Regions from separate parts of the Kitasatospora sp. NPDC041917 genome, predicted to be linked through region 1. Evidence: riboswitches for the same ligand, from Rfam matches in the RefSeq annotation. Region 1 holds a riboswitch; the other holds the start of a gene.
What was found. Region 1 has a riboswitch for guanidine ahead of ACZ6EM_RS04585 (MBL fold metallo-hydrolase). Riboswitches for the same ligand answer to the same signal wherever they lie in the genome.

Region 1 (4,778 bases):
CCGCCTTCACGCTCGCCTCCGCGCTCTGCGCGGCGGCACCCGGTCTGGGTACGCTGTCGGCGGCCCGGGCGGTTCAGGGCGTGGCGGGCGGGCTGCTCACCCCGGTCGGGATGACCCTGCTGTTCCGGGCCTTCGCCCCGCACGAGCGGGCGGGCCTGGGCCGCATCCTGATCGTCCCGACCGCGCTGATGCCCGCCCTCGGGCCGCCGCTCGGCGGCTTCCTCACCGAACACCTCTCCTGGCACTGGCTGTTCCTGGTCAACGTGCCGATCGGGGTCGCCGCCGTGATCATCGGGCTGATCGGCCTGCGCGGCGAACAGGAGCCCCCGGCCGGCCGCTTCGACACCACCGGCTTCCTGCTCGCCACGCCCGGCCTCGGCCTGCTGACCTACGCCCTCGGCTTCGGCCCGGCGCACGGCTGGACCTCCCCGGGCGTGGCCCTCGGCGGACTGCTCGGCCTGGCCCTGCTGGGGGCGGCCGTACGGCACCAACTCCGCTCCCCCGAACCGCTGGTGGACCTGCGGCTGCTCGCCGACCGCACCTTCGGCGCGGCGAGCTGGCTCGCCCTGCTGACCTCGGCCGGGCTGATGGGCGCGCTGTTCGTGCTGCCGCTGCTCTACCAGGCGGCGCGCGGCGCCACCGCCCTGGACGCCGGGCTGAGCGTCTTCCCGGAGGCGATCGGCCTGATGGCCGCCTCGCAGGTGGTCGACCGCCTGCTGCCCCGGCTCGGTCCGCGCCGGCTCGCCCTGCCAGGCCTGCTGCTGGCGGCGGTCGTCCTCGCCTCCCTCGGTTTCGCCGAGAACCCGTGGGCCGTACGGGTGTTGATGTTCTGCGTCGGCCTGATCCTGGGCACCGCCGTCCTCACCGTCCAGATCGCCGGCTTCGCCGACGTCCCCGGCCCCGCGATGGGCCGCGCGATGGGCCTGTTCACCATCCTGCGCACCCTCGGCGGCGCCCTCGGCATCGCCGCCACCGCGGCCCTCATCGGCGCCCTCGCCGACGGCACCGACGCCACCCCCTACCGCCTCGCCCTCCTCCTCACCGCCGCCCTGGTCGCCGCCGGCACCCTGTTGGCCCTTCGCCTCCCCACCGAAGCTCCGGGCCCACCCCCGGAGGAATGACGCCGGTGCGGTCCGTGGTCCTCCGGTGCTCCGACTGCCCTACGGTGGTCGGAGCACCGGAGGAGAGCCCATGAACCCTCAGCACTACCGTCTGCTTGAAGAGGCCTGCCGCAGCCTGCCGGACGGCTACAAGGTCGAGCTGTCCGGTGACGTCATCGTCATGCAGACGTCACCGTCATCGATTCACCAGCTCAACCTGGCGATCGTCCAGCGCCAGTTCGAGGCGCACTGTCCTCCCGGCTACTTCCCGACGGGGAACAGTGACCTCTCCTCGCCCGAGTTCGGCACCGTTCGCAACCCCGACCTCACCTACCTGCCCGAGGACGTCATCGAGCTGGGCCGCGAGATCCCCGCCGACCTGGCGCTGATCGCGGTCGAGATCGTCTCGCCGTCCAACCCCGACAACGACTGGAGCGGGAAGGTCCGCGACTACCCGCGGATGGGCTTCCCGCTCTACCTGATCGTGGACCCCCGGCAGAAGACGGTGACCCTGTTCTCCGAACCCAACCGCGACCGCTACCACACCAGGACGGAGCGGGAGTTCGGGGAGAAGCTTCGCATCCCCGCGCCCTTCGACTTCGAGCTGGACCTGACCCGGCTGGTGCCCTACCGGGACTGATCGGCCGCGGGACCGGGGGAGTTCACTCGCTCGGCCAGAGGATCAGGTCGTCCAGCGGGTACCGGCGCGGCCGGTCGCCGAGTTCGGCGACGGCCGCCCGGATGCGGTCCAGGTGGGCGGGGGTGAGCTGGAGTGGAGGTTCGTCGGGCTGGTAGGTGGTGCGGATCGGGTAGTCGACGCCCGGCTCGCGGGTCATCTCGATGTGGCAGCCGAGCACGTGCGTCACCGGGTGGCTCCCGGCGAACGCGGCCAGCCGCTCGACGGTGCGCCGGAAGGCCGGCCAGTCGTCGATGTACAGCCGCCCCGGATAGACGGTGTCGCCGGTGAGCAGGAAGCCCGTCCACGGGTCGTAGAAGGTGACCGCCGCCTCGTGGTGTCCCGGCGTGGCCAGGCACTTCAGCACCCGCCCGCCGCCGAGGTCGACCAGGGCCACGGCCTCCTCGTCCCGGTCGAAGCCGAAGTACGGCCAGGCGGTGGGCAGATCGGCACCGACCAGGGTGGTCGCGGGCCGGTCGGTGAACTGGCCGTCGCCCGCGACGTGGTCGCCGTGCGGGTGGGTGTGCAGTACCAGCAGCCCGTAGCCGTCCCGGGGGTTGCGGGCGAGCCACGCCTCCACCAGCCCGTCGACCGTCGCGCGCAGCGGGAAGTACGCGGCCTCGGCCGTCGCCCCGGTGTCGATCAGCACCGCCCGCTCCGTCCCGAAGAGCAGGAACAGGAACGGGGCCTCGTAGTTGATCGCCTTGTTCTGCCGCAGGATGACGGTGTGCTCGTCGTACTCGTGGACCTGGATGTCCGGATCCGTGTTGTGCTTCGCGGACGGGGAACCGTGGATCCACCGCACGTCCAGTGGACGGGCGATCGGTGCACCGGCAGCGGCCATGACGCCTCCAGAGTGCGTCGTCTTGGCAGGCCGGGTACGGCGCACGTCTCGTCCGGGGCCGGTGCCGCTGCACCGCCCCGGGGACGCTAGCACGGGGGCCTTGGCAGCGGCTTCAGTGGTCCGGAGAAGCGAGGCCTCGGGCGAGCTGAACGAAGTCGGTCCAGGCCTCGGCGGTGAAGGCGAGCTGGGGCCCGGTCTTGTCCTTGGAATCGCGGACGCGGACGGTGCCCGGGGCGAGGGCGACCTCGATGCAGGCGCCACCCTCGCTCCCGCTGTGACTGGACTTGAACCAGGCCAGTTCGGTGTTCACATTTCCTTCGCGAGCTTGTTGATGAAGTCGGCCCAGGCTTCGGCGGCGAAGGCAAGCCGGGGGCCGCTCTTGTCCTTGGAGTCGCGGACATGAACGGTGCCCGGAGTGGAAGCGACCTCGACGCAAGCGCCGCCTTCGGTCCCACTGTGGCTGGACTTGAACCAGGCCAGTTCGGTGTTCATAGCTCCTCCGCCAACTTGGCAATGAATCCTGTCGAGGCCTCGGGGTTGAGGGCTCGTTGAAGGATCATTGCATGGCGTTGGCTCAGCAGGCTGACCTTCTCCGGCTCTGAGTGGAGCAGGCCCATCGCCTGTCCTTCCTCGTACGCCAGCCGCTGGTGCTCCGGGCTGTCGAGCAGGATGAAGGGGCCGTTCAACCCCGGGTGCGAACCCGAGCCCGGTACGACCTGAATGATGATGTGGCGTGCTTTGCCGACGGCCAGCAGGTGAAGGAGTTGGCGCTTGTGGGCTTCTCCGCTGCTGAGGGCGTTCCGCAGCGGCGTTTCACCGATCAGGAAGTTGAACGACTTCGTTTGGGTCGCGAGTACGGTCTGGCGTGCGAGTCGCGCCGCAACGCGCTCATCGATGGTGTTGTCATCGAGCGGAGGCCAGTGCGCGTTGAGGAGCGTTCGAGCTGTTTCCTCGGTCTGGAGGAGCCCTGGAATCAGCAGTGTTTCGAACCAGTGGATGACGACGGCCTCGGCTTCGTAACGCATGTACTCCTCAGCGAAGTACGGATACTTCTCGGGTAGCAGGAACTGCGCCCCCGCCACCAGGATCCCCTTCGCGTCGCACATGTCGTCCGCCACCTGCAGCAGGTGCATCGAGGGCTTGCGCCGCCCCGCCTCCATCGACCGCAGGCTCTCGATGCCGTATCCGGCCTCGGTGGCCAGGTCCTCGCGGCTGACACCCGCGCGGGTCCGCCACAGCTTGATCTGGTTGCCGCAGTACTTCCACGACATCGGCGGCGGCGCGGCGGACGAGGGCGCGTTCATGGGGTACCTCCAGGCCGATCGGTGCGAAGTTCGACGCTAGACGCCTGATGGCCTGGAGGTATGCGAATCAGCCCGAAACCATCCCCTCGGGTGACCCGAGCAGGTGCGCGAGCCCGTCGGCCAGGCCGCCGCGCCAGCAGGCGTAGTCGTGGCCGCCGTTGAACTCGTGGTAGGCGAGGTCGTAGCCGCGGGCCGTGAGGACGTCGCGCAGGTGGCGGTTCTGGGCGAGGAGCATCCACTCCTGGAGCCCGACCTCGATCCAGAAGCGGGCCTGCCGTCGTTCCTCGGCGGCGAGACGCCGGGTCAGCCATTCGCTGCCCGCGTCGAACTCGGTCTCGTCGGGCCACCAGAAGGAGCCGGACTGGGAGAGCGCGTTGCCGAAGCGTTCCGGGCGGCGGTAGGCGGCGTAGGCGGCGGTGAGGCCGCCCGCGCTCTGGCCCGCGATCACGGTGGCGGTCGGGTCGCCGCTCGCGCCGAACTCCTTTGTGGCCCAGGGCAGCAGGCGGTCGGCGAGGAGGTCGATGAAGGCCGGGTTGCAGCTCAGGTCGTCCGGGCGCTTCGGCCCCATGGTGTGCACCAGCAGGGTGACGGTGGGCGGGATGGCGCCGTCGGCCGTCAGGTTGTCGAGGGTGTCGCCGGCGGAGAGCACCTCGCCCCACATCTCGCCGTCCAGCAGCACCGCGACCGGGTACGGGCCACCGTCCGGCCGGTGTCCGGCGGGGAGGTGGACGTCGACCCGCCGGCCGGCCACCGTGTGGGCGAGCGTCCGTCCGCGCGGCACGCCGTCGCGCCGCGCCACGTACGGTTGTGCGGGGGCGGCGGGCAGACTGAGCACCGAGGCGGGGTGGCGGCCG
Region 2 (4,778 bases), on a different contig from region 1:
GCGCTGGCCGGGCTGCCGTACGGCGACCCCCAGGGCGGCTACGACACCGGCGTGTACGACACCACCGTGCTGGCCCCGATCCGGGACGACATCCCCGCCCGGATCCCCGCCCAGGCCGCCGACGACCAGGTGTACTACCCGCCGCAGGGCTACCCCGAGCAGCCGTACCAGGCCACCCCCGCGCACGGCACCTACGTGCCCTACCCGGACGGCCACCAGCAGCAGAACGGCTACGACACCGGGTACGACGCCCCGGTCTACGAGCCCACCCCCGCGCACGGGACCCCGCTGCCCGGCTCCGTCCACGACGGCACCCCGCACGGCACCCCGTACGCCGCCCCGCACCCGCACGGTGCCCCGGCCGAGGGCGGCGCCCCGGCCGGTGTCCCGTACGGTGCCACCCCCGCCCACGGCATCCGGCTCCCCGAGGACGACCACGCATCATGACGTCGCCTACCGACATCGGCGCAGCACTCCAGCAGGACGGCGGCGAGGGCGGCGCACCGGAGCCGATCGGCCTGGGCAGCTCCCCGCTGCGCAGCGACGCGCTGCCCAAGGCGCTCGGCATCTACCCGTACGCGGCCGACCTGTGGGCCGAGGGGCTGTTGTGGGGCGCGGTGCTGCGCTCGCCGCACCCGCACGCCCGGATCCGGGGCATCGACACCTCGGCCGCGCTGGCGCTGCCCGGTGTGCACGCCGTGGTCACCGCCGCCGACCTGCCGCCCGGACCGGACGGCACCCCCGACGGTGCCCCGGCCGGGCCGATCGTCGCCGACCGGCCGGTGCTGGCCGCCGGCGTGGTGCGCCACCACGGCGAGCCGATCGCCGCGGTGGCCGCCGACCACCCGGACACCGCCCGGCTGGCGGTCGGCCTGATCGCGGTCGACTACGAGCCGCTGGAGGCCGTCACCGACCCGGAGCAGGCCTTCACCGCGCCGCCGCTGCACCCGGACGGCAACCTGTTCCGCCACCTGCCGCTGCGCACCGGGGACCCGGACGCGGTCGGCGAGATCGTCGTCGAGGGCCTCTACCAGGTCGGCCGGCAGGACCCGGCCCCGCTCGGCGCCGAGGCCGGGCTGGCCGTACCGCGCCCGGACGGCGGCGTCGAGCTGCACCTGTCCTCCACCGACCCGCACGGCGACCGCGACCGCACCGCCGCCTGCCTGGGCCTGGAGCCGGACCGGGTCCGGCTGGTGGTCACCGGCGTGCCCGGCGCCACCACCGACCGCGAGGACCTCTCGTTCCAGGTCACCCTGGCCCTGCTGGCGCTGCGCACCGGCCGCCCGGTGAAGATGACGCTCACCCGCGAGGAGTCCTTCCACACCCACACCTCGCGCCACCCCGCGCTCCTGCGCTACCGCCACCACGCCGACGCCGAGGGCACGCTGGTGAAGGTCGAGGCGCAGATCCTGCTGGACGGCGGCGCCTACGCGGACGTCTCCGCCGAGGCGCTGGCCGCCGCGACGGCCTTCTCGGCCGGTCCGTACGTCTGCCCGAACGTCTTCGTGGACGCCTGGGCAGTGCGCACCAACAACCCGCCGGCCGGCCGGATGCGCGGCGAGGGCGCCCTGCAGGCGTGCTTCGCGTACGAGTCGCAGCTGGACCAGCTGGCCGCCCGGATCGGCGTGGACCCGGTGGAGATCCGCCGCCGCAACGCGATGTCCACCGGCGACCCGCTGCCCACCGGTCAGGCCGTCACCTGCCCGGCGCCGGTGCGCGCCCTGCTGGACGCGGTCGCCGCCGAGCCGCTGCCGGCCCTGCCGGTGGACGACCCGGACGCCGAGTGGCTGCTGCCCGGCGGGCCCGGCGGCGCGGGCGACCCGGCGGCGGTGCGGCGCGGGATCGGCTACGCCGTCGGCATGGTGCACATGCTGGGCGCCGAGGGCGAGGACGAGGTCTCCACGGCGACCGTGCGGGTCAGCGGGGACCACGCCACGGTGATCTGCGCGGCGGTCGACGCCGGGCAGGGCTTCGCCACGCTGGCCCGGCAGATCGTGCAGACCGTGCTGGGCGTCAGCGAGGTCTACATCGCCCCGGCCGACAGCGACCAGTCGATCGCCGGGCCGTCCGCCCGCGGCCGGCACACCTGGGTCTCCGGCGGCGCCGTCGAGCGGGCCGCGCTGATGGTCCGCCACCAGCTGCTGCAGCCGATCGCGGCGAACTTCGGGATGTCGGCGGAGCTGCTCCAGATCGCCGACGGCAAGATCACCTCGTACGACGGGGTGCTCGGCATGCCCGTCGCCGAGGCGCTGGAGGGCAAGGAGCTCTGGGCCACCGCGCAGTGCCGCCCGCACCCCACCGAGCCGCTGGACGAGGCCGGGCAGGGCGACGCCTTCGTCTCCATCTCGTTCTGCGCGATGCGTGCGGTGGTGGACGTGGACATCGAGCTGGGCGCCGTGCGGGTGGTCGAGATGACGGTCGCCCAGGACGTCGGCCGGGCGCTGAACCCGCGCCAGATCGAGGACCGGATCGAGGCGGGGGTGGCCCAGGGCGTGGGCCTGGCACTGCTGGAAGACCTGCGGACGGAGGGCGGGGTGCTACTGAACCCCTCGCTCACCGGCTACCGGCTGCCCACCGCGCTGGACACCCCGGAGGTGCGGATCGCCGCGCTGCTGGAGGAGCGCGACGTGGTGGCCCCGTTCGGCGCGAAGGCGGTCGGAGCCGTGCCCGCGGTGGTCGCCCCGGCGGCCGTCGCCGCGGCCGTGCGCGCCGCCACCGGCCTGCCGGTCGGCCGGCTGCCGATCCGGGCCGAGGACGCCGTCACCGCCTGACCGGGAGCTCCCGGGAAAGGCGGAAAGCAGGGAAAGGAAATTGCCGGTCGACTTTCGGAGTCGACTGGCAATTTCCTTTTCCGGTGAGGCCATGGCGGGAATCGAACCCGCGTGCACCGCTTTGCAGACGGTTCCCTAAGCCACTCGGGCACACGGCCAGTGAATTCATAGTGGCCGATCCGGGGGAGAGGGGTCAATGCCCTTTTGTAAATTCTGTATGGCAATGTGTGCTACCGTCGGGGACAGGTGGCGGTATTTCCGCCACCCCGGACGAGCGCGTCGTACCCGGTGACGACAAGACGGCGCAGTTCAGCGGCAATCCGGCCGCTGTGGACTGCGGAGGTAGCACCGTCATGGCCTGGCTCGTTCTGATCGTCTCGGGTGTCCTGGAGACCATTTGGGCGGTCGCCCTGGAATCGTCCAAGGGCTTCACCCGCCTCGTTCCCAGCCTCGTCTTCGGCATCGCACTGCTGTTCAGCATGGGCGGCCTGGCGTACGCGATGCGCACCATTCCGATCGGCACCGGCTACGCCGTCTGGGTGGGCATCGGAGCGGTCGGCACCGCGGTCTACGGCATGGCCGTCCTGGGGGATCCGGTGACCATGGCCCGGATCGCCTGCCTGCTGCTGATCGTCTCCGGCGTGGTGGGCCTCAAGGTGCTGCACTGACCTCCGCCGTGGTCCCGGCCTGGGCCCGTCCTGGGTCCCGGGGCCCGTCCTGGGCCCTGCGGCCGAGGAGATCACCGACCGGGGTCAGGGGTCATCGGGGCAGACGGCTCTTACGATGTTACGTATGACCACTGCCTCCCCCACCTCGGTCGACCCCGTACCGATACCCCTCGACGACGACCCCGGTGGTGGGGTCCTCGGCGGCCGCTACCGTGCGCTGACGCTGGGGATCGTCTCGGTGGTCCTGGTGATCGCCTTCGAGGCGACGGCCGTCAACACCGCGATGCCGACCGCGGCCCGCGAGCTGAACGGGCTCGGGCTGTACGCGTTCGCCTTCTCCGGCTACTTCACCACCACCCTGTTCGCCCTGGTCGTCTCCGGCCAGTGGTGCGACCGGAGCGGCCCGCTGCGGCCGCTGTTCAGCGGCATCGCCGTGTTCGGCGTGGGGCTGGTGGTGGCCGGGACGGCACCCGGAATGTGGGTGTTCGTGGCCGGGAGGGCCATCCAGGGCCTCGGCGGCGGGCTGGTGATCGTCGCCCTGTACGTGGTGGTCGGCCGGGCCTACCCGGAGCGGCTGCGGCCCGCGGTGTTCGCGGCCTTCTCCTCGGCCTGGGTGCTGCCCTCGATCATCGGTCCGCTGGTCTCCGGGGCCGTCACCCAGCACCTGGGGTGGCGCTGGGTGTTCCTGGCCGTGCCAGTGCTGATCCTGCTGCCGCTGGCCGTGATGGGCCCGGCACTGGCCCGCACCGAGCGCGAGCACCCGGTGGCCAGGGGCGCGGCCTTCGACCGCCGTCGCACCCTGCTGGCCGCGATGGCGGCGGTCGGCGCCGGCCTGCTGCAGTACGCGGGCCAGCGGCGCGACCTGATCGGGCTGGCCCCCGGGATCGCCGGGGCGGCGCTGCTGGTGCCGGCGGTCCTCGGCCTGCTGCCGGCGCGGACCCTGCGGGCCGGCCGGGGACTGCCGGCCGTGATCCTGCTGCGCGGGCTGGCCGCGGGGGCGTTCTTCGCGGCCGAGGCCTTCATCCCGCTGATGATGACCACCCAGCGTGAGCTCTCGCCGACGCTGGCCGGCCTGACCCTGACCAGCGGCGGTCTCACCTGGGCGCTCGGCTCCTGGCTCCAGGGCCGGCCCGGGGCGGAGCGCTACCGCACGGTGATGATCCGGGGCGGCTTCGTGCTGACCGCGGTGGCGATCTCGGGCGCCGCGCTGGTGCTGTTCCCGGCGGTGCCGGCCTGGGCCGCGTCGGTGGCCTGGGGCGTCGGCGGCGTCGGGATGGGGATGGCGATCGCGAGCGTCAGCGTGCTGATGATGAAGCTCTCCACCCCGGAGGACGCCGGG

Region 2: linked by a shared signal. The riboswitch ahead of ACZ6EM_RS18565 (DMT family transporter) and the one ahead of ACZ6EM_RS04585 (MBL fold metallo-hydrolase) in region 1 are both predicted to bind guanidine.

Annotation. Positions count from the first base shown of each region.
Region 1 covers NZ_JBVJBI010000003.1:178,530-183,307, forward strand. The annotation lists gene ACZ6EM_RS04575 (DHA2 family efflux MFS transporter permease subunit) at 1-1,121, shown strand, start outside; gene ACZ6EM_RS04580 (Uma2 family endonuclease) at 1,192-1,740, shown strand; gene ACZ6EM_RS04585 (MBL fold metallo-hydrolase) at 1,763-2,620, opposite strand; guanidine-III (ykkC-III) riboswitch at 2,632-2,699, opposite strand; gene ACZ6EM_RS04590 (DUF397 domain-containing protein) at 2,733-2,930, opposite strand; gene ACZ6EM_RS04595 (DUF397 domain-containing protein) at 2,927-3,112, opposite strand; gene ACZ6EM_RS04600 (helix-turn-helix domain-containing protein) at 3,109-3,924, opposite strand; partial or broken gene fes (enterochelin esterase) at 3,992-4,778, opposite strand, start outside.
Region 2 covers NZ_JBVJBI010000013.1:156,873-161,650, reverse strand. The annotation lists gene ACZ6EM_RS18575 (xanthine dehydrogenase family protein molybdopterin-binding subunit) at 444-2,771, shown strand; tRNA gene ACZ6EM_RS18570 (tRNA-Cys) at 2,858-2,929, opposite strand; guanidine-III (ykkC-III) riboswitch at 3,015-3,080, shown strand; gene ACZ6EM_RS18565 (DMT family transporter) at 3,125-3,439, shown strand; gene ACZ6EM_RS18560 (MFS transporter) at 3,564-4,778, shown strand, end outside.